DNA from 2 places in the Mesorhizobium salmacidum genome. Region 2 is predicted to be linked to the other one. Evidence: riboswitches for the same ligand, from Rfam matches in the RefSeq annotation. Region 2 holds a riboswitch; the other holds the start of a gene.
What was found. A riboswitch is a leader RNA that binds a small molecule or an ion and turns the genes downstream of it on or off. The one in region 2 is predicted to bind glycine.
Positions count from the first base shown of each region.

Region 1: linked by a shared signal. The riboswitch ahead of O7A60_RS29575 (D-amino acid dehydrogenase) and the one ahead of gcvT (glycine cleavage system aminomethyltransferase GcvT) in region 2 are both predicted to bind glycine.

Region 1 is NZ_JAPYKS010000041.1:340-10,788, forward strand. It holds partial or broken gene O7A60_RS29570 (malate synthase G) at 1-1,087, opposite strand, end outside; gene O7A60_RS29575 (D-amino acid dehydrogenase) at 1,101-2,354, opposite strand; glycine riboswitch at 2,492-2,581, opposite strand; partial or broken gene O7A60_RS29580 (MFS transporter) at 3,076-3,992, opposite strand; gene tnpC (IS66 family transposase) at 4,066-5,598, opposite strand; gene tnpB (IS66 family insertion sequence element accessory protein TnpB) at 5,668-6,024, opposite strand; gene tnpA (IS66-like element accessory protein TnpA) at 6,119-6,451, opposite strand; gene O7A60_RS29600 (hypothetical protein) at 7,129-7,320, opposite strand; gene O7A60_RS29605 (hypothetical protein) at 7,528-7,722, opposite strand; partial or broken gene O7A60_RS29610 (IS630 family transposase) at 7,766-8,724, opposite strand; partial or broken gene alr (alanine racemase) at 9,307-10,416, opposite strand.
Region 2 is NZ_JAPYKS010000010.1:1,801-12,249, forward strand. It holds gene O7A60_RS14945 (DUF1345 domain-containing protein) at 1-587, shown strand, start outside; gene O7A60_RS14950 (cytochrome b/b6 domain-containing protein) at 674-1,555, shown strand; gene O7A60_RS14955 (molybdopterin-binding protein) at 1,557-2,348, shown strand; gene O7A60_RS14960 (hypothetical protein) at 2,881-3,306, shown strand; gene O7A60_RS14965 (hypothetical protein) at 3,338-4,339, opposite strand; glycine riboswitch at 4,513-4,599, shown strand; gene gcvT (glycine cleavage system aminomethyltransferase GcvT) at 4,749-5,846, shown strand; gene gcvH (glycine cleavage system protein GcvH) at 5,851-6,219, shown strand; gene gcvP (aminomethyl-transferring glycine dehydrogenase) at 6,238-9,048, shown strand; gene O7A60_RS14985 (GGDEF domain-containing protein) at 9,049-10,248, opposite strand; gene O7A60_RS14990 (tetratricopeptide repeat protein) at 10,398-10,449, opposite strand, start outside.

The sequences.
Region 1 (10,449 bases), on a different contig from region 2:
CCTCGCTGCCGTCGCGGTCCAGGATTGCCGGATTGGTCATGAGGTGGCCGACATTGCGCACCAGCATCAATGAGCGGCCAGGCACGGTCAGCGTACCGCCGGCGGGCGCGGTGTAGACGCGGTCGGGGTTGAGCTTGCGGGTAAAACTCTTGCCGCCCTTGCTGATCTCTTCGGCCAGGTCGCCCTTCATCAGGCCGAGCCAATTGCGGTAGACGGCGACCTTGTCCTGCGCATCCACCGCCGCGACCGAATCCTCGCAGTCCTGGATGGTGGTCAGCGCCGATTCCAGGATGACGTCGGCGATGCCTGCCGGATCGGTGCGGCCGATCTGGCTGGCGCGGTCGATCAGGATCTCGACGTGCAGCCCGTTTTTGATCAGGAGCACGGCTTGTGGATTGGCGGCGTCGCCGCGACAGCCGACGAATTGCCTGGGATCGGCCAGCGTCGTCGAGCCGGCGCCTTCGCCGACCTTCAGCGCGCCGTTGGCCACGGACAGGCCGTTCACCCCTGCCCATTTGCCAGAGGTGAGCGGCACCGACTGGTCGAGAAAGTCCTTGGCCCAGGCGATCACTTTGGCGCCGCGCGCCGGGTTGAACCCCTTGCCCTTCTGGGCGCCATCGGTTTCGGGTAGGGCGTCGGTGCCGTAGAGCGCGTCGTAGAGCGAGCCCCAGCGCGCATTGGCGGCATTCAGCGCATAGCGCGCGTTCATCACCGGCACGACGAGCTGCGGTCCGGCGACGACGGCGATTTCCGGATCGACATTTTCAGTCGAGACACTGAAGGCCGGCCCTTCCGGAACGAGATAGCCGATCTCCTTCAGGAACGCCTTGTAGGCGTCCATGTCGATTGGCGCGCCATTGTCGCGGTACCAGCGGTCGAGCTTTTCCTGCATGGCGTCGCGTTTTTCGAGCAGCGCCCGGTTGCGGGGGGCGAGATCGTGTACGATCGAGGAGAACGAGGCCCAAAAGGCCGAGTTGCTGATGCCCGTTCCCGGCAAGACTTCGTTGCGCGTGAAGTCGTGCAATTCTCGCGCGATCTTCAATCCCGCAATCTCGACCCACGCGACATGGATAGGCTTCCGAGTCATTGAATGCGCGCCCCTAAGCTCCCACCCGCGTGTCGACGGGAACGTCTGACGCAACGGCCTGGACCAGTACGGCGGAGGTCGCAGCCGACAGAGTCCAGCCGAGGTGGCCGTGCCCGGTATTGTAGAACACACCCCGCGCACATCCCTTCCCCACGCGGGGCATCATGTTCGGCATCATAGGCCGCAACCCGGCCCACGGCACGACGCGGTTGGTCGTCACACCAGGGAAGAGCGTCCGCGTCCAGTCAACCAGCGGCCTAACCCTGTCATCGCGAATGTCTCGGTTGAGCCCATTGAACTCGGCGGTGCCTGCCACCCGGAACCGTCCAGCGCCGAGGCGGCTGGTCACGATTTTCGCACGGTCGTCCAGGATACTCACCCAAGGCGCGGCTGCCTGAGCCGAGGGGTCATCGAGATAGACAGTGATCGAGTATCCTTTGACCGGATAAATGTTGAGGCGATCGCCGAGCATGGCCGCAAGGTCGCGGCTGTGCGAGCCCGCACATACTACGACTCCATCAGCTTCGATGACCTGTTCGGCGTCTTGCTCGCCCGCGCAATAAGTTGAGTAGCTCAGCCGGAAACGGTCGCGCCGGTCGATGTGCCTCACCGCCGAGTCGTAGAGGAAGGTGCCGCCGCGCCTCGCGCAGGCCTGAGCCAAGCCCGTGGTGTACTTGTGAATGTCACCGGTCGAGTCGGACGGCGTGTAGAAGCCACCATGAACGTCACCGTGCAGAGCCGGTTCTATTGCGGCGATCTCCTCTGCGGTCACGGGTCGCCGGTCCAGTCCTCCTTCAATTAGGAGCTCGTTCACTTTCGTTGCGTGATCGAAGCCGGTCTTGTCCCAGTAAACATGAAGGATGCCGCTGCGGACATGATCGAAATCGATGCTCTCCCGCTCCGCAATCTCGAACATGTACTTGCGGGCGGCGATCGCCAGGCGCGTTGTCGCGACTGTGTTCTCGTGATAGCGGGGGATGTTGGACACGAACTCTGCCAGCCAGCTGTATTTGTGCCAAGACGGCGCCGGGTTCATCAGCAGCGGCGCGTCGGGCCGGACCATCCACTTGACCCCCTTGAGGATCGTAGACCAATGGTTCCAGACTTCGGCGTTGCTGGCCGAGAGCTGGCCGCCATTTGCGAATGAGGTCTCCATCGCGGCGTAGCGTTGCCGCTCGATCACGGTCACATCGTAGCCGTGCTCCAAAAGGGCGTACGCTGTCGAAACGCCGGTGATACCGGCGCCAATTACAACAATCCTGGGCACTTTCGCTCTCCAGACAGACCACTGGGTGCGGGTCGCAACCCGCGGCTCATCCCCAAATCTGTCTCTGTACCTGAGAGCTTAACCGGTCAGCCCGGCTTTCCCCTTCGGTGGACGCTCTGGCGTCTCTCTCCAGATTGTTCGGCAGCACGGTCTCTTTTGCCTGAGAGTTTCCTTGGGGGGTTGCTCCGTCGGCGTCGGCACTCGCCGATCTCTCCCGTCCTGCCTTATGAACGGCACGTTTATAGGATGACCAGTTGCACTTGCAGAGCCAATCAGCTTGACATATGAAACGCTCGAACCAAATTTCAACCGACCTTTGAAACAGCAGGATCAGCGCGCCCTTTTGTCGGGCACTGCGGGGCACACCGGGGGCCATGGGCAGAAAATAGGTCATCCCGATTTACGGAGATCTTTGTGATGTCGGCACAGGAACATCTGTCCTGATTCAGGCAGCCCCAGCGCCCGGTGGCGGCGCGGTTCACAGCAAAGCACGGTCGGCGTGGAACGAGTGTGCTTGTCGTCCCGTGACGACGGGATTTATCAAATTGATGCTGCGGCAGACTTAATGTTGGAGACAAGGACCCACTCGTAAGCTTGGGGCTCATTGTTTGCACTTTCGTTTCTGGAAGGCGCGTTGACAGCTTGAGAGGAGATCAAGAGTGAGAGAGAAAGCGCGTGGATTGATCACGCTTGCGCGTCGGCCCGGTCGGCAAGGCAGGCGGGTGAGCGCAAGAGCAAGACAGCACTCGGCGCAGGCGATGCACGCGAGTGATATCAGATGTTCCTGAGACAGCTTTCGCCTCAAGACATGGTTGCAGATCCCGGCAAAAAAGGCGCCGGTCCCGAAGCCGGCCATCAGGATGCCATACCGGATCGACCCTGCGCCCAGCTGGTCACGAGCTACTAAGGGGAGCAGCGCCAGAATGGAGATGCTTGCGATTCCGAAAAGGGTTCCGCGCGCGATTGCCGCCTTGACTCTGAAGACATCGCTGTGAAGCGCACCCCATTATGGATTGCGTCGCCATCGCCTCACGCGGGAGAGGTGAAGGGCGAACTTTCCATTGACAGCGCCATATCGCGCAAAGCGGTGCGAGATAGCTGAGCGTGGTCAGAGCGAAAGCCGTTAGCTGTCCAAAAGAGGCGACCACAAAGCCGCCGAGCGCCGGGCCTACGCTTCGGACGGTGTTGAACCCGACCGAAATGAGCGTAATGGCAGCTGGGACGTCGCGTCTGTCAACAAGTCTCCAACTGACGCCTGCCAGGCGGGGTCGTTGAAAGCGGCGCCGCATCCAACCAAAAAGCTGAAGCCGAGAATGATCCACGGATCGACAAGGCCCAGCGCGACAAGAACGGTGAGTATGGCAGATGCCAGCATCATCAGACACCGACCAGCGAACATAACCCTGCGTCGGCTGAAATTGTCGGCGATGGCGCCAGCGAAGACCGAAAGGATGAATGCCAGCAGCGTCGATGACGCCTGCACCAGCGCGACCATCATAGCGGAAGTCGAGATCGTAGCCATCAGTCAGCTGATGGCGAGGCTTGAAACTTGCGTGGCCAGCCAAACCGATCGAGACGTGGGTTCTCGAGCGGCGCAAACGTCGACGACGAACCTCCTGCGCGCGCCACCTTGATCATCTCCTTCCGTCTATGGGTCGCGGTTGTGGCTTCTTCCAGTCCGCATGGGCGAGTATCAGGGTAAGCGGTGTTCTCAGGCCACGGCCTTGAGCTCGAGCTTGTTGATGTAGACCCAAGGCAGGAGATCGTCGATCTGGCTGTTGGAGTGGCCGTTGGCGATCCTGGTGAGGATGTCGGTGAGATAGCCGAGTGGCTCGACGCCGTTGAGCTTGCAGGTTTCGATCAGCGAGGCGATGACTGCCCAGTGTTCGGCGCCGCCGTCGGAGCCGGCAAAGAGCGCGTTCTTGCGGTTGAGCGCGATCGGACGGATTGAGCGTTCGACCGTGTTGCTGTCGATCTCGATGCGGCCGTCGTCAAGGAAGTGCGAGAGGCCTTCCCAGCGCGAGAGCGTGTAGCGGATCGCCTCGGCGAGTTTTGTCTTCTGGCTGATCAGGCCGAGCTTCTCACGCAGCCATGGTTCGAGGTCGGCGACGATGGCGCGGCTTTTGTCCTGACGCATCGCGCGGCGCTCGTTGGCCGATCGGCCACGGATGGCGTCCTCGATCTTGTAGAGTTCGGCGATCCGTCTCAACGCCTCGCTGGCGATCGGCGCGGGACCGGCTGCTGCCAGTTCATAAAAGCGCCGACGGACATGCGCCCAGCAGAAGGCGAGCGTGACGCCGCTCTTGTCGGCGAGCACACGATAGCCGCCATAACCGTCGACCTGCAGGATTCCTGTGAAGCCCGCCAGATGAGCGATCGGACGCTCGGCCTTTCGGTCCGGCGCATAGACATAAGCGACGCCCGGCGGGTCGCTCCCCTGCCATGGCCGATCATCACGCGCATAGGCCCAGAGCTGGCCTGTCTTGGTCTTGCCGCGACCGGGATCGAGTACCGGCGCGGTGGTCTCGTCGGCGAACAGCTTCGGCGAGGACTTCAGCTTCGCCAGCAGCCGTTCATGAATCGGACGGAGGTGCCAGGCGGCGCGGCCAACCCAGTCGGCGAGTGTCGAGCGATCAAGATTGATGCCCTGCCGGGCGTAGATCTGCGCCTGGCGATAGAGCGGAAGGTGATCGGCATATTTTGAGACCAGCACCTGGGCGACCGTTGCCTCGGTCGGAAGACCACCCTCGATCAGCCGGGCCGGCGCGGGAGCCTGAACCACGACGTCCTCGCAGGCGCGGCAGGCATATTTGGGCCGGCGCACGACGATTACACGCAGCTGCGCCGGAACGATGTCGAGCCGCTCGCTCATGTCCTCGCCGATCCGATGCAAGCCATTGCGGCAGCATGGGCAGGCATGGTCCTCGATGTCGACGATCATTTCCACCCGCGGCAGATGGGATGGCAACGTGCCGCGGTTCGTCCGACGCCTCCTGGCGCGCTCCAGGCGCTCTGCGGGAGATGCTTGTTCGCTCTCTTCCTCCTCGGCCGCCTCGATCTGCTCGGCTTCCTCAAGCCCCAGCAGAAGCTGGTCTTCCGGCAGCGTCTCGGCACGCCGGCCGAAGCGGTGGCGCTGCAATTCCTTGATGATCTGGATCAGCCGGGCGTTCTCGACGTCTCGCGCCAGGACCATCGCCTTCAGCGCGTCCGGATCGTCGGGAAGCTGGTCAGCCGTCATCGCCATGAGCCGATCAGACCATATTCGCCGACGCCGGGCGACAATGGAATCCGACCTGATTCACTTGGTCGCGGATCAGCCCGCCTGCGCCGGAACGCGGGTCCGGCGGGCTTCGTGGACCCGCCGCCAATCAAGCCCTTCAAGCAGCGCCGAGAGCTGCGCGGCGGTCAGCCGCATCATGCCGTCATGCACTTTCGGCCAGCGGAACTCTCCATCCTCCAGACGCTTGGCATAGAGGCAGACGCCGGTGCCATCCCAGAAGATCAGCTTGATCCGGTCCGTCCGCTTCGCCCGGAAGACGTAGACCGCACCGCTGAACGGATCAGCGCCCATCGTCTCGCGCACCAACGCGGCCAGCCCCTCCGCGCCCTTGCGGAAGTCGACGGGCTTCGTCGCCACCATGACCTTGACCGCACCCGTCGGCCCGATCACGACGTCGCCTTCAGCGCGCGGATCACTGCGGCCACCGTCTTGGTATCGGCGCCCCGGCCGACGCGCATCGCGATGCCGTCGATCTCAAGCTCGATCATGCCGGTATCCCGGGTGGCTTGCCGTTTCCGCTGCGTGAACGGTTGGCTACAGGTTCCGCCGCCGCCACAACCGCCGGCACAAAGGCAGGAGAATCTTGCTGCACCGAAGCGGCTTGTTTGCGCGCTTCGCGGCGCCACGCGAAGACCTGCTGCGGCCTAAGGCCATACCGACGGGCGACCTCGGAAATGATTGCGTTCGGCTCCAGCGTTTCCGCGACGATCCGCGCCTTGTCATCCACCGACCAGTGACGCCGACCGCCGGCACCGTTGATCACCTCGAACCGCCGAAGCTGCCGCTCCGGGTCAAGCGTAAGGTCAAGTCCAGACACAAGCCGATCTCCGATCCCAATACAGGATCGGCAACCTCACAGATCGCGACCACTCCCGAAAGGTGGTCCGGAAACACCGCTTACGTATCAGGACCAGGGCATTTCGGATGTGATCCAGCGAATTGACCGTCTCGGAAACATGCCGCGACGAACAAATCTCCGCGCCGGCTTGGGCCGGCCGTCTGAACATACCGCCCTGCCGGCTGGGAGGCACACCGGCAGGGCGCGCCGCGCAAAACTCACGGCCGGTGGCGACCGGACAGCGGCGGCAGGCAGTTGTTCGTGCAGCGCTCCTCTTTTCCATTGAGTTCACGAAACAGTATTCTTCATTTTCGCGCCACATCGCGGCGTCGCCGGTCGCGATCTATGTACGAGGGGCTGTCATCGACAGATGTTGAGGCATTGCCGTTGTCTGAACCGAGCTCTGATGGTGCACCTCTCCTGAACGACACGGATGGAACTCATCATCTATCGCCGTGGATCGGCACTCCGGAGACGCCTAGGAGCCGGGACCGCCGAACGCACAGCGTGAGCAAACAAGGGGGATGGCGATGATGGAAAGACATTTAGCATGCCCCTCGAGCGCACCTTACGCCCTCTGTGCGCCAACACGTCAGGTAGCCAATACCGTCTCGACCAGATTCACCCAATAGCCGCTACCATACGGCAAGGCTTCGTCATTGAAATCCTATGCGGGATGGTGCACAGGAGCGGTCCGCCCCATTCCCAAGGAAAATGAAAGCGCCTGGCCGCGCCTCAAGCATGTAGGCGGAGTCCTCCGCCCCCACACTGGTCTGAATTTTTTCGTTCACCGATGCAGGCCCGATCAGGTCGCCTGCCGCCCTTATCGCTAAGTTGGTTCCCTCCATGTGGTTGACGGCAAACGGCACGGAACGACGGTACCTAAACTCGATATCCGCGCCGAACCCGCGCGCAATGCTTCGAGCGCATGTCGAAATCTCTCGTTCGGCGAAATCTCGGAGGCCTGACGCCCTGGACCCTGACGGTTCCGGCGATTTCTACTTGATCTGGGATAACGTTATAGGCCTGTGCAGCCTTCAACATTGTGACTGAAATCACCAGCGGCTCCATGGGATCGGTTTTGCGCGATACAAAATCTGCAGGCCGAGGGTGATCTGCGCTGCTACAGTGACAGGATCGACAGTCCGATGGGGTGAGGCCGCATGGCCGGCCCTGCCCTTCACGATGACGTCGAAGGCGTCCTGATCGATCTGCGTCTGATTCTTGGTGAAAAGGACGACTCCCTCCACGATATCTCTCTCGAACGAAAGAAGGGGCTAAAGCGTGTCGCGATTAATTGGCCTCATATCCGGCAGCTTTGAAGAAATTTCTCCATTCGGTTGGCTCGAACAGGTGACAGATATCGCCGAGGGCCTCGCAGAGTGCATCGAAGGTTCTGGCGGCCTTCTTTCGCAGCCGCGCCTTGAGTTTTGAGTAGGCCATCTCGATCGGGTTGAGATCGGGCGAGTATGGCGGCAGGAACAGCAGCCAGGCACCCCTTTGGCGAACCAGTTGTGCGGCGCGCTCGCTCTTGTGGAAGCCGACATTGTCGAGAATGACGACATCGCCAGGCGACAGTGCGGGAGCGAGCTGGGTTTCAACGTAGTGTTCGAAGATAGCGCTATTCATCGGCGCGTTGACGATCCACGGCGCGACAAGACCGTGGCATCGCAGTCCGGCGATGAAGGTCTGCGTCTGCCATTTGCCGAATGGCGCATGCGTCCTGAAGCGCTCGCCCTTCGGCGCCCAGCCGGTGCGTTTGGTCAGCTTGGTGTTGGTCGACGTCTCGTCGATGAAGATCAGCCGCGCCAAAGCCTTGTTGAAGAAGCGGTTTCGCCGCCCCATCCACAGCTCACGCGCCTGGCGAACGTCGGCTCGCTGCTGCTCGCTGGCCTGTAGGGTTTTTTTATGACTGAGCCCAAGGCGATTGAGCAGGCGACCGACATTGGAGCGGTGCACGCTCACCCCGCGCACCTCCAGTTCGACGCAAAGCTCATCCAGCGTCAGTTCGCCGGTCTCGGCCAGCCGCAAGAGGACAAACTCGGCATGCGGCTCAAGCTTCCCGCCTCCCACATGGCCCTGCCGACGCGCCTCAAGCGAACCGGTCTGCCTGCGCAGTTTGATCGTTTGATCAGATTGTTACCAAAGCGAGGCGAAACGCGGAAATGGCGTGCAGCCTCTCGGTGACCATGACCCTCATCGACTTACGCAACAACACGCCTACGCAACTCGAGCGGTAGCGGCTTGCCCATCGCGGTCTCCTTTCAACCGCAATGAATCATGATCTCAAATCAAAGGGAATCCTGAATCCTTTAAAACGCGGCACGCTTTAGGTTTGAAATTCGCGCGCTTTTTGAGGCCAGTATTGGGCAACCGGATGTGAGAGGGGCGGTGGCTGACCGGATCCGATTCTGCCCCCAGTGTTGTGTGATCGTGTGGCTGTTCTCGCGTCCCCGGCCACTTGCGGGTACATTTTCGCCGGTCGTGTGATGCACACCTAAAACGCAGACGCTGATGCGTTGGCAATGTCAGATCTTAGAGGCAATCGGCGGCGTGCCGATTGAAATTCCCACATCCTCTACAGCCCCTCGCTGCTGTCGTAGTTTGGCTTGACGTCCTGATAAGGCCGCCGGCGGCAACCGTTCCGCTACTTTCATTCCGTTATATCCGCCGGGAGTCCCTTCTACCCCTTCTCAAGTTGGAATGCGGCTCCATCATGACGGGCTCGTCGGCTCGTCTCGCCTGATCTCAGTCGCAGGATCATCGAGTTCATCAGTTTCCAGATCGCATCCGTATTCGCGACGCAGTCGTTGATGCAGCCGTTCGGCATCTCATTAATATTGTCGGCGGTAGCGATCACCCAGACAGGTCAATATCGCATAGGATATGGTGCATGCCTGCGTCCCGCGCGACGTCCTCCGAGGGTCTGGTGCTGCCCGAGCACCTCGACCAAGCTGCCCAATGTCAGCGTATCCTCAGGCAAGGCGGTGATATCAATTGTCGTGCTGTCCATCGACACTCTTCCGACGATCGGCAGCCGGATTCCTTCATAATAGACGGCACCGCAACTACTCAGGCTTCGGGGCAGGCCATCAGCGTAGCCCGCGGCAATGGTCGCGAGCCGCGTTTCCTGGTGCGTGACATGCGCGCCATCATAACCGACTCTGATGCTAGCCGGAACAGTGCGAGTCTGCACGACGGCAACATCGAGCCTAACGACCGGTTCCATTGCCTTGTCTCCCTTAGCGCTTGGTGCCCCGCATAAAGTGCGATGCCCGGCCGGGCGAGTGCGCCGTGGCCAGGAACACACCCCCGGAATTGGCGAAGGAAATGTCAAAGCCGGGAAACTCATCGGCTGTTCGTGTCATCTCGCCTACTGGTCGGCGTTTTGCTCGCTGTCCTTGTCATCTGCGGAAGCCAAATGGCTCATGATGAACAGTATCTCGAGGTTATCCTCTTGTTCGAGTGCGTCCGCCAACGCCGAACGCTCTTCCGGCGGTATGCCGAGCCGCGACATTCCGGTATGAACTGCAGCACGGTCGGCAGCGTGCGCTTTCGATGGCTGGGGACGTCCGCCCATCGCCTCCACTGCTCCAGCGAGTCGACAACCGGGATGATGTTGCTTGCGGCACAGGCGGTCTCGTCGCTGGGTTGCAGTCCGTTCAGAACGAAAATCTCAGCGTCACACGGGAGGATGGGTCGCAATTTGACCGCCTTCCAAATACAGCAACGAACAATTGCCTACAACCTTTTGCATACAGCGCCACCGCGATTGGCCCGACACCGAGCCCATATGCATCCGCCTTCACCATGGCAGCTACGCGCCCCGGAGCGAGGATCGATGCAAGCTTCTCATAATTGCGGCCGAGAGCGGAAAGGTCAATGGTTAGACAGCCTGTGGCTCCGTGCGCCTTGGCGCTCGTGCGAGGATCGACATACTGCAAGCCACTTCCTCTCGCCTTTAGATGAGCTCGGCT
Region 2 (10,449 bases):
CCCCGCTCGCCTATTCGATCGGCGCCAACGCATTTTTTGCCGCTTACGTCGTTCTTGTCGTCAGTCAGATGCCCAAGTTCACCGGCAAGTACCTGAGCAAGAACGCACGCGCCACCGACCAGCCGGTTTTGGTCATCTTCGCGGTGACGCTCATTGTTGTCGGCGTTGCGCTTATCTCGCTGTTCCTGCTGATCAATCGGAAGGATGGGGATCACCCGATCGAACTCGGCTTCGCACTGCTGTCGATCCCGCTCGGCTGGTTCACCATCCATGCCATGGCGGCGCTCCATTATGCCCATGTCTACTGGATGGACGGCGACGCGGTCGATACCGGCACCAATAAGAAGATCCCGGTCGGTGGCCTGCTGTTCCCGGGCGACAGACGCCCGGAGGGCTGGGATTTCCTCTACTTCTCGACCGTCATCGGCATGACGGCGCAGACCGCCGACACCAACATCTCGACGACGCATATGCGTTGTGTCGTGCTTGTCCACTCGATCCTGTCGTTCTTCTTCAACACGGTCATCGTCGCCGCGGCCGTCAATCTCGCCGTCAGCCTGGGCGGTCCGTCCATAATAAATCCGTGATCGGATGAAACATCGGTTTGGATCGCGACGTATCAGGAGGACAATGAACACGTAGGACAAGCCGCAAGGCCGGGAGACCAGACAAGATGGAATCGGTTGCCAGAAGCCAATCCGAAATTGGACCGGGTCTCCCCGCTTCAAAAGAGAAACCATTGATCTACCGGCAGTCGGGCTGGACGCGGCTGACACACTGGCTCTGGGCCATCTCCTTGTTTTTCATGCTGCTTTCCGGCCTGCAGATTTTCAATGCCCGGCCTCAGCTCTACATCGGCAAGCAATCCGGCTTCGGCTACAACAACACCGTTTTCGCCATAGGCGCCGAAAACACCAATGCCGGGCCGCGCGGTTACACCGAAATCTTCGGGCACCGTTTCGACACGACAGGCGTCCTCGGCTGGTCGGGTCCGGCAGGTAACGAGACGGCGCGCGGTTTCCCATCCTGGGCGACGATCCCCTCCTACTATGATCTCGGCACCGCCCGCGTCATCCATTTCTTCTTTGCCTGGATGCTGACGACGACATTGATCGTCTGGCTGGTCGCCAGCCTGATCAACGGCCACATCCGCCGCGATCTGGCGCCGCGCCTGGATGACCTCAAACGGTTGCCGCAGGACATCGCCAATCACGCCAGGCTGAAATTCCACCACACGCGCGAATACAACACGCTGCAGAAAATGGCCTATGGCGGCGTGCTGTTCGTGCTCTTGCCGCTGATGATCATCACCGGCCTCGCCATGTCGCCGAGCATGAATTCGGTGCTGCCGTTCCTCAATGATTTGCTCGGCGGACGGCAGACCGCCCGCACCATCCATTTCACCGTCATGGTTCTGCTGGTCGCCTTCTTCATCATTCACATCCTGATGATCGTGGCCGCCGGCCCTATCAACGAACTGCGTTCGATCATCACCGGCTGGTACCGCACCGATCCTCCCGTGCATGACGACAAAACGCCCGAGAGGAGTGCCTGAAATGGCGAAATTTGAGATCAGCCGCCGGAAATTCCTGACCGCGGCCAGCCTCGGCGCTTCCGGCGTCATGCTGTCGGGCTGCGACGCCTTCGACAGTCAGCTCAGCATCGGCAGCGGCCTGCGCGGTTTCCTCGAAAATGCCAACGGCCTGACCCACAGGGCACAGCGGTTGCTCGGCGGCGGCAATTCGCTGGCGCCGGAATTCACCGAGGCAGATATCCGCCAGCCGCAACGGCCGAACGGCGTGACCGCGCCCGATGACGACACCTACAAGAACCTGCTCGCCAACAACTTCTCCGACTGGCGTCTGGAGGTTTCAGGCCTCGTGGAAAAGCCGCTATCGCTTACCCGCGAGCAACTGATGAACATGCCGAGCCGCACCCAGATCACCCGTCACGACTGCGTCGAAGGCTGGAGTTGCATCGCCAAGTGGACCGGCACGCCGCTGGCGCTGGTGCTCGACCAGGCGGTGGTCAAGCCGCAGGCGCGCTATGTCATGTTCCATTGCCTCGACACGATCGACCGCAGCCTGTCGGGCGACGTCAAATACTACGGCACCATCGACCTGATCGATGCCCGCCATCCGCAAACGATCCTCGCCTATGGCGTGAACGGCAAGCCGCTGCCGGTCGAGAACGGCGCGCCGCTGCGTGTCCGCGTCGAGCGCCAGCTCGGCTACAAGATGCCGAAATATCTCTACAAGATCGAACTGGTCGACGGCTTCGCCAATGTCGGCGGCGGCCGCGGCGGCTATTGGGAGGACAATGGCTACGACTGGTATGGCGGCATTTGAACCGCGCACGGCAAAACGATGATCGGCCCGTGGGGGCCACGAGCCCATCAGTTACGCCTGGCCAGGGCACCGGATGGAAAACGGTTTGGCGGTTTTCGCAAACCCGATGCTCAATAACGAGATGAAGCCCCCCGGCCCCGCTCGGTAGCCGGCGTAAATCCATTGGCCGCCAACGAGGATTGCAAGCCTATGCCGACCGGTCCAACATCTCGATGAACACGGCATCATCTCAAGGCGGCATACAGCCGAACCGGCGTGCGCCGTCAATCGGAACAGGTCCGGCTGGTCAGCATTGCGCTGCGGGATCTCACCGATCACCGTGACGGCAGCATATCGTAGAGTGATCCGAGTGATCGCCGGTTTCGCCGCCATCGCGCCCCTCAAGGAACACTTGCGAGGTCGCAGTTCGCCACGTTGCTAGCTAACTGTGCGCTAGCAAGGTCGGCGATAATCTCGATTTCACCCGGTTTTCTGCGCTTCCGTCGTCTGACAGGTTGGGGTAAAATCCCTCTTGTCGAGCCAAGGAAATTAGGTGCAAAAGCCTCAGCGAAGATCCGCCAGCCTGCAAGACATCGAGCCGTCTTCGCGCGTTTGGTGGACGAATGCCCAGAGAGCTATGTCCACAATATTCTTTGCGCTCGCGATTTCTTGTTTTTTCTTTAGTGGGATTATCGGCGTAATTTTCGAGAGTTTTGGAAGACCACGATCGCCTAATATCGAGAAAGGATTCATATCCCTGGCCCATGACAAAATGGGGGACTTCTATGGAACTCCATTGGAAGCGTTTTTTGGAACCGGTCACGGCCCATTCTGCGCACTCTGTTTGTTCTTCATCGGAACCATATTGTCTCCGGAAGTCTGGCGCGGCGAAAAACCTATACCAACAGAGCGCCTATTCGGCAGTGTAGCCATTTTATCGTTTGGTGTTTTTCTAGCTGTTTGGTGGCGTGGCTTTTGACCGGCCAACTCATGCCAGGCGATCAAACTTCTTAGGCTACCTTGTCGAGCAACGGCTTCAGCGCCGGATGGATTTCCGGCGAGGCATGCTTGATCAGGGTCAGCAATGCGCGCTCATTCTCGTACAAAGGCCGGTCCGCCCCGATATGCTCGATTAGCCATCCGGCTTCACCGGCATCGATCGTCTCGGCCCGACGGGCTAGCGCCTCGGTTGCCCTATTCTTGGCTTCCCATTCGGTCTCTACGTCGTCAGGAGACCGGTAGGCCTCTATGATACCGGCAAGGCCGCCGGAGACCATGCGGCTGAAGAAGCCGCCGATTTCCGGATCGGCGTTTTCGAGGAAGGTTTCCTGGCGCAGCGCCACCTCGCGGGTCGGGGCCTCGTAACCGGCCGAGCACATGACGAAATTGGCGATCGCCTTGACGAACAGGTCGTTCCAGGACGGATCGTTGTTGGCCTGGGCTGTCCGCTCGTTGATCCTGAACAGCACCTCGGCCTCGGCCCGGGTGATGGCGATGTTGCCGTCGCCGCCATGGGCATGGAGGATACGGCGCAGAAGCTCGACTTCGGCCCTGGCGATCAATCCGGGCGCCAGCGCACCGCCGAGCATCAGCGGTCCCTTGCCGTCGACGACGGCATGGGCGACCTGCTCCAGCGCGTAGACGCAAAGCCGGCTCGGCGAGGATTTCGCCTCTTCCAGCACATGGACCAGCAATTCGAGTTCGGTCCGGCTGTCGACCAAGCCGTCGCGCGAAATCGTGCGGACCAGCCAATCGGCATTCTCCTGCGAAATGTAGCCCGAGGGCTTTTCCTGGTGGACGATGTAGTCGGTGACCGCCTCGACGAAGAACGGTGCCCATTCAGCGCATTTGTCTCGCGCCGTCTGGTCGAGCGCGAACAACGCGTCGGCTTCGCCCCGGGTCACCACCCCGTCGGCGAACACGTCGCGGCGCAGCATTACGACATCCTCTGAAGCGATGCGGTTCTTCGAAGTCAGCCCCGCCACCGCAGCGCTCATGATCAATTCGCCCATCTGTCGTCCCCGTCCGCCCCAACGCGTCACATCGGCCTGCTATATCAGGAGTGTCTTGAAAAACCGGCAAACGGCGTGGTTAGCGAAGACTTGTCAGAACAATGTCGCTGGGAGGTGACAAGGTGTCGCCGACGGGCTATGGATGGCGCGTCGAGGGCTCAAGGTTTGAGTCCTACCTGTTTGCGGGAGAGAGCAGCGAGAGCTGCCGCCGAAGGGGAAATCGCCCGAAATCTCTCAGGCAAAAGAACCGTAGACGGGAAAGACACTCTGGAAAGTCGGGGCTTGCCCCCGCGCCGAAGGTGTAAGCGCCGCTGACAGAGTTCCGGCTGCGCGAGTCTCTCAGGCTTCAGACAGAGGGGCACGGACTGGTCGCCATCCGCGACCGATTGCGTGCGACTCTGGAGACGACATGACGGGCGACGATAGACACCTTCCCCTCGAAGATATCCATGCAGCGGCCGGTGCGCGCTTCGGCGCCTTTGCCGGCTGGTCGATGCCGCTGACCTATCCGGCCGGCGTCATGAAGGAGCATCTTCACACCCGCGAACATGCGGGCCTGTTCGACATCTCGCACATGAAGCTGTTCGAGGTCAGCGGGCCAGACGCCGTTGCGCTGCTCGACCGCGCCTGCCCGCTAGACGCCGGCGCGCTCGAAATTTCGCAATCCAAGCTGACCTTCTTCCTCAATGAGGCGGGCGGCATTCTGGATGATCTGATCGTCACCCGGCTCGGCGATACGAGGTTCATGGTGGTCGCCAACGCCGGCAACGCCGTCGCCGACGAAAAGCATTTGCGCGCGCTGGCAGCCGATTTTGATATAAAGGTCGAGCCTCTCGATCGCGTCTTCCTGGCCATCCAGGGTCCGGAAGCCTGGGCGGCACTGTCCCGCGCCGGCCTCGAAACCGGCTCGCTGCTGTTCATGCACGGCATCGAGCCGCGAAAGAACTGGTTCATGAGCCGGTCCGGCTACACCGGCGAAGACGGTTTCGAGATCGGCCTGCCGGAGGCCGATGCAAGAGAACTCGTCGCCAAGCTGCTCGAGGACGAGCGTGTGCTCTGGATCGGCCTTGCCGCGCGCGACAGTCTGCGGCTGGAGGCAGGCCTCTGCCTGCACGGTCAAGACATCACGCCGGAAACCGACCCGGCCGCGGCGGCGCTTATGTGGGCAATCCCAAAAGAGATCCGAGCCTCAGGCACCTTCATCGGCGCCGATGCCTTGCGCGCCGTCGTGGAACGAGGCCCGGCGCAAAAGCGCGTCGGGCTGAAACCGCAGGGTCGCCAGCCGGTGCGTGCCGGCGCTTCTCTGTTTGACACCGACGGCAACCCCGTCGGCCATGTCACATCGGGCGGTTTTGGCCCCTCGGCCGACCATCCGGTCGCCATGGGCTATGTCGCCACCCCACTGGCCAAGCCCGGAACGCGGGTCTTCGCCGATGTGCGCGGCACGAAGATCCCGATCGATGTCAGTTCCCTGCCCTTCACTCCTCATCGCTACCGCAAAGGATAGACCCATGGCAAAGATCTATTTCACCGCCGATCACGAATGGCTCAGCGTCGAGGGCGGCATCGCCACGGTCGGCATCACCGACTACGCGCAGGAGCAGCTCGGCGATCTCGTCTTCGTGGAACTGCCGGAAACGGGAAAGAAGCTCGCCAAGGGCGACACCGCCGTCGTGGTCGAATCCGTCAAGGCGGCCTCCGACGTCTACGCGCCGGTCGATGGCGAGATCACCGAGGCCAACGGCACGCTGTCGTCCGATCCATCGCTGGTCAACTCGGCGGCAACCGGCGCCGGTTGGCTGTGGAAGATGAAGCTCGCCGACGAAAGCCAGCTCGCCAGCCTCATGGATGAGACCGCCTACAAAGCCCATATCGCCTGACATCAGGAATTTACTGACATGACCGCAGCACCCTACCCCTTCTCGGCCCGCCACATCGGGCCCGGCCTTGCCGACGTCAGAGCCATGCTCGCCGTCCTCGGTGTTCCCTCGGTCGAGACGCTGATCAGCCAGGCCGTGCCGAGATCGATCCGCCTCGACCAGCCGCTGGCCCTGCCGGCGCCGGCCAGCGAAGCCGAAGCGCTCGCCGAATTGTCGACGATCATGGCAAGGAATACCGTGCTGAAGAGTTTTATCGGCGCCGGTTACCACGGCGTCCACGTGCCGCCGGTCATCCAGCGCAATCTGTTCGAGAATCCGGCCTGGTACACCGCCTACACGCCCTACCAGGCCGAGATCAGCCAGGGCCGGCTCGAAATGCTGTTCAATTTCCAGACGCTGGTCACGGAACTGACCGGCCTGCCGGTGGCATCGGCTTCATTGCTCGACGAGGCAACAGCGGTCGCCGAAGCGGTCGGCATCGCGCTGCGCCACCACCGCGACAAGCGCACCAAGGTGGCACTCGCCGGCACGCCGCACCCGCAGACGCTGGATGTGGTGCGCACCCGCGCCGAGCCGCTCGGCATCGAGATCGACGGCGAGACGATCGACGACAACACCGCAGCCCTGCTCGTCTCCTGGCCGGACACTTTTGGCGTCTATGGCGACCACAAGGCGGCGATCGAAAAAGCGCGCGCCACCGGCGCCATTATCGTCTTCATCGCCGACCCGCTTGGCCTGACGCTGACCGACGCGCCGGCGAAACTCGGCGCCGACATTGCCGTCGGCCCGATGCAGCGCTTCGGCGTGCCGATGGGCTTTGGCGGCCCACATGCCGCCTATTGCGCCGTCTCCGACAAGCTGACACGGCTGATGCCCGGCCGCCTGGTCGGTCAGTCGACCGACAGCAAGGGCCGTCCCGGTTATCGCCTCGCCTTGCAGACACGCGAACAGCACATCCGCCGCGACAAGGCGACCTCCAACATCTGCACCGCGCAGGCGCTGCTTGCCAATATGGCGACCGCATACGCCATCTGGCATGGCCCGGCGGGCCTGCAGGCGATCGCCGGGCGCATCCATGCGCTGGCCAACCGCCTGGCGAGCGGCCTCAAGGCCGCGGGTGTATCGGTGCTCGGCTCCAGCCGTTTCGATACGGTGACGGTGGAGGCCAAGGGCAAGGCCGCCCGGATCGCCGCGGCCGCCGAAAAGACCGGCCGGCTGCTGCGTGTGCTCGACGCCGACCATGTCGGCATCAGTTTCGACGAGACGTCGACCGATGCCGATGTCGAGGCGATCGCGGCTCTGTTCGACGCCAAGGCTGCTTCTTCCGCCGACAGCACGGTGCCCGGCAAGCCGCGCGGCAAGGAGTTTTTGACCCAGCCGGTCTTTCATGAGAACAAGTCGGAAACCGAGATGATGCGTTTCCTGCGCCGGCTGGCCGACAAGGACCTGGCGCTCGACCGCGCCATGATCCCGCTGGGCTCCTGCACCATGAAGCTCAACGCCGCGGCGGAAATGATGCCGGTGAGCTGGCCGGAAATCGCCAATTTGCATCCCTTCGCGCCATCAGCGCATTCGGCCGGCTATCGCGCCATGATCGGCGAACTGGAGGGCTGGCTGTCGGAGATCACCGGCTTCGACGCCGTGACCTTGCAGCCCAATGCTGGCAGCCAGGGCGAATATGCCGGGCTGCTCGCCATCCGCGCCTATCACCGCTCGCGCGGTGAGGGTCATCGCACCGTCTGCCTGATCCCCTCCTCCGCGCATGGCACCAATCCGGCGAGTGCCGCGATGGCCGGCATGAGCGTCGTCGTCGTGCGCTGCCTGGAAGACGGCAACATCGACATGGACGATATGCGCGCCAAGGCCAACGAGCATTCCAGGAATCTCGCGGCGCTGATGTTCACCTATCCATCCACGCATGGCGTCTACGAGGAAGGCGCGCGCCACCTCTGCGCGCTCATCCATGAGCATGGCGGCCAGGTCTATTTCGACGGCGCCAACCTCAATGCCTTGGTCGGACTTGCCCGTCCCGGCGACATCGGCGCCGACGTTTGCCACATGAACCTGCACAAGACCTTCTGCATCCCGCATGGCGGCGGCGGACCGGGCGTCGGTCCGATCGGCGTCAGGGCGCATCTGAAACCCTATCTGCCCGGCCATGTCACCGAAGGCTCGGCGCATGCCGTGGCCGCCGCTCCCTTCGGCAGCGCTTCCATCCTGCCGATCACCTGGATGTACATCCGCATGATGGGCGCTTCCGGCCTGAAGCAGGCGACCGAGACGGCGATCGTGTCCGCCAATTACGTGGCGACGCGGCTCGCGCCGCACTTCCCGCTGCTTTACAAGGGCAGGAGCGATCGTGTCGCCCATGAATGCATTCTCGATACCCGCGTGCTCAAGGAGAGCGCCGGCATCAGCGTCGAGGACATCGCCAAGCGCCTGATCGACTATGGTTTCCACGCGCCGACCATGTCGTTTCCGGTCGCCGGCACGCTTATGGTCGAACCGACCGAGTCCGAGCCCAAGCGCGAGTTGGACCGCTTCTGCGAGGCCATGATCGCCATTGCCGGCGAGGCGGCGAAGGTGGCCAAAGGCGAATGGCCTTTGGCCGACAATCCGCTGGTCAACGCCCCGCATACATCGGCTGAGGCGCTGGCCGGTCAATGGAACCACCCTTACTCGCGCCTCGAGGCGGCCTATCCCGCCGGCGACGCCGACACAGCGGCAAAGTACTGGCCGCCGGTATCGCGCATCGACAATGTCGCGGGAGACCGCAACCTGGTCTGCTCCTGCCCGCCGCTGTCGGACTATCTGGGTGCGGCCGAATAGCTACGCGGAGCGCAAGGCCGGTTTGACCGGGTCGGCCTTGTCCATCCCTTTGCGGCTGATGACGCAATTTCGCCCCGCACGCTTGGCGGCATAGAGCATGGAGTCGGCCCTGGCCAGCACCTCGTCGAGGGTGCTGCCGTCGGCCTCGCCGAATCCAATCCCGCCGCTGACCGTGCTGCGCAAGGGACCGAGCGGGGTGGGCACGATTTCCGTGCCGAAAGCGACGCCGATCTTGCTGGCAAGATCATAGGCGCGCTCTTCCGTCATCCTCGACATGACGATCGCGAACTCCTCGCCGCCCAGGCGAAAGGCGTCAACCCCGGTCCTGGCATATTTCCTGATGACGGCGGCGAAGCGGCACAGGACCTGATCCCCGACCGGGTGTCCATAGATGTCGTTCGTCCGCTTGAAGTGATCGAGGTCAAACATGACGATCGCCATGAACGGGCCGAAGGTGCACTCGCCATAAAGCGACATCAGACCGCGACGGTTCATCAGACCGGTCAACGGGTCGGTCATGGTCTCGGCCTTGAGCTCGATCTGCGCCTGCAAATGATGGAGCGAAAGCGTCAATGCGCCGAGGCCGGTCATACAGGCCACCGCCACGACCGAGTTGAGGCGTTCGGCCCAATTGTCGGGCGCGACGCCGAGCGTCCACTGCCCTTTGGTCATCAGAACCACGCCGCAAAGGGCAAACGACAGCGCACAGGTGCCGCTCAGAAACGACACCACCAGCAGGATGCGGCGATCATGACTGCCGTTGATCCAGAACATGGCTCCGATCGTCGAGAGCAGCGCGGTAACCGTCGCGTAGGTGATCACGAAACCGATACCGTCAAGGCCCATGAAGGTCACGGCCGCACCGATAGCCATGGCGGCAAATGTCGGAGCAATCGCACGCCTGTGGTCCGGCATACCGAGATATTGCATGGCCGAAATGCAGATGATCAGAAAACCCAGGCTGAGCAGCGCCAGCGCGACCTGGCAAAGCAGCGGATCGGGCTCCCTGGTATAATGCCAGAACAGAATCACATGCGCGACGAGCACGAGAATGCCGCATGCGACCGTCAGCACGAATCTGGCCCGCGGCGCAGTGGCCCAGATCGCGAACATAGTAACACTGAGACAGACGCCCGACAGCGCGGCTGCAAGCAGGAGCGAACTGAAATCCAGCATATCGGGCGGGGGCCTCTCGAGCATCGGCGGTTGCGCGGCATTCTAGGTCAGCGGCAGCCCTCGGACATGGTTTTCAGGCGATCTCTCGACCCAACCTGCGGATACGGTTTACAAAGCGTCGATGCCACCTGTCCCGAAACCGCACCCCTGGCTGGCGCGAGGATAAAACGGCATCAGCCCTTGTTCAGCAAGGCGAGGTTGGCGTCGACAACGGTGGGATCGGCC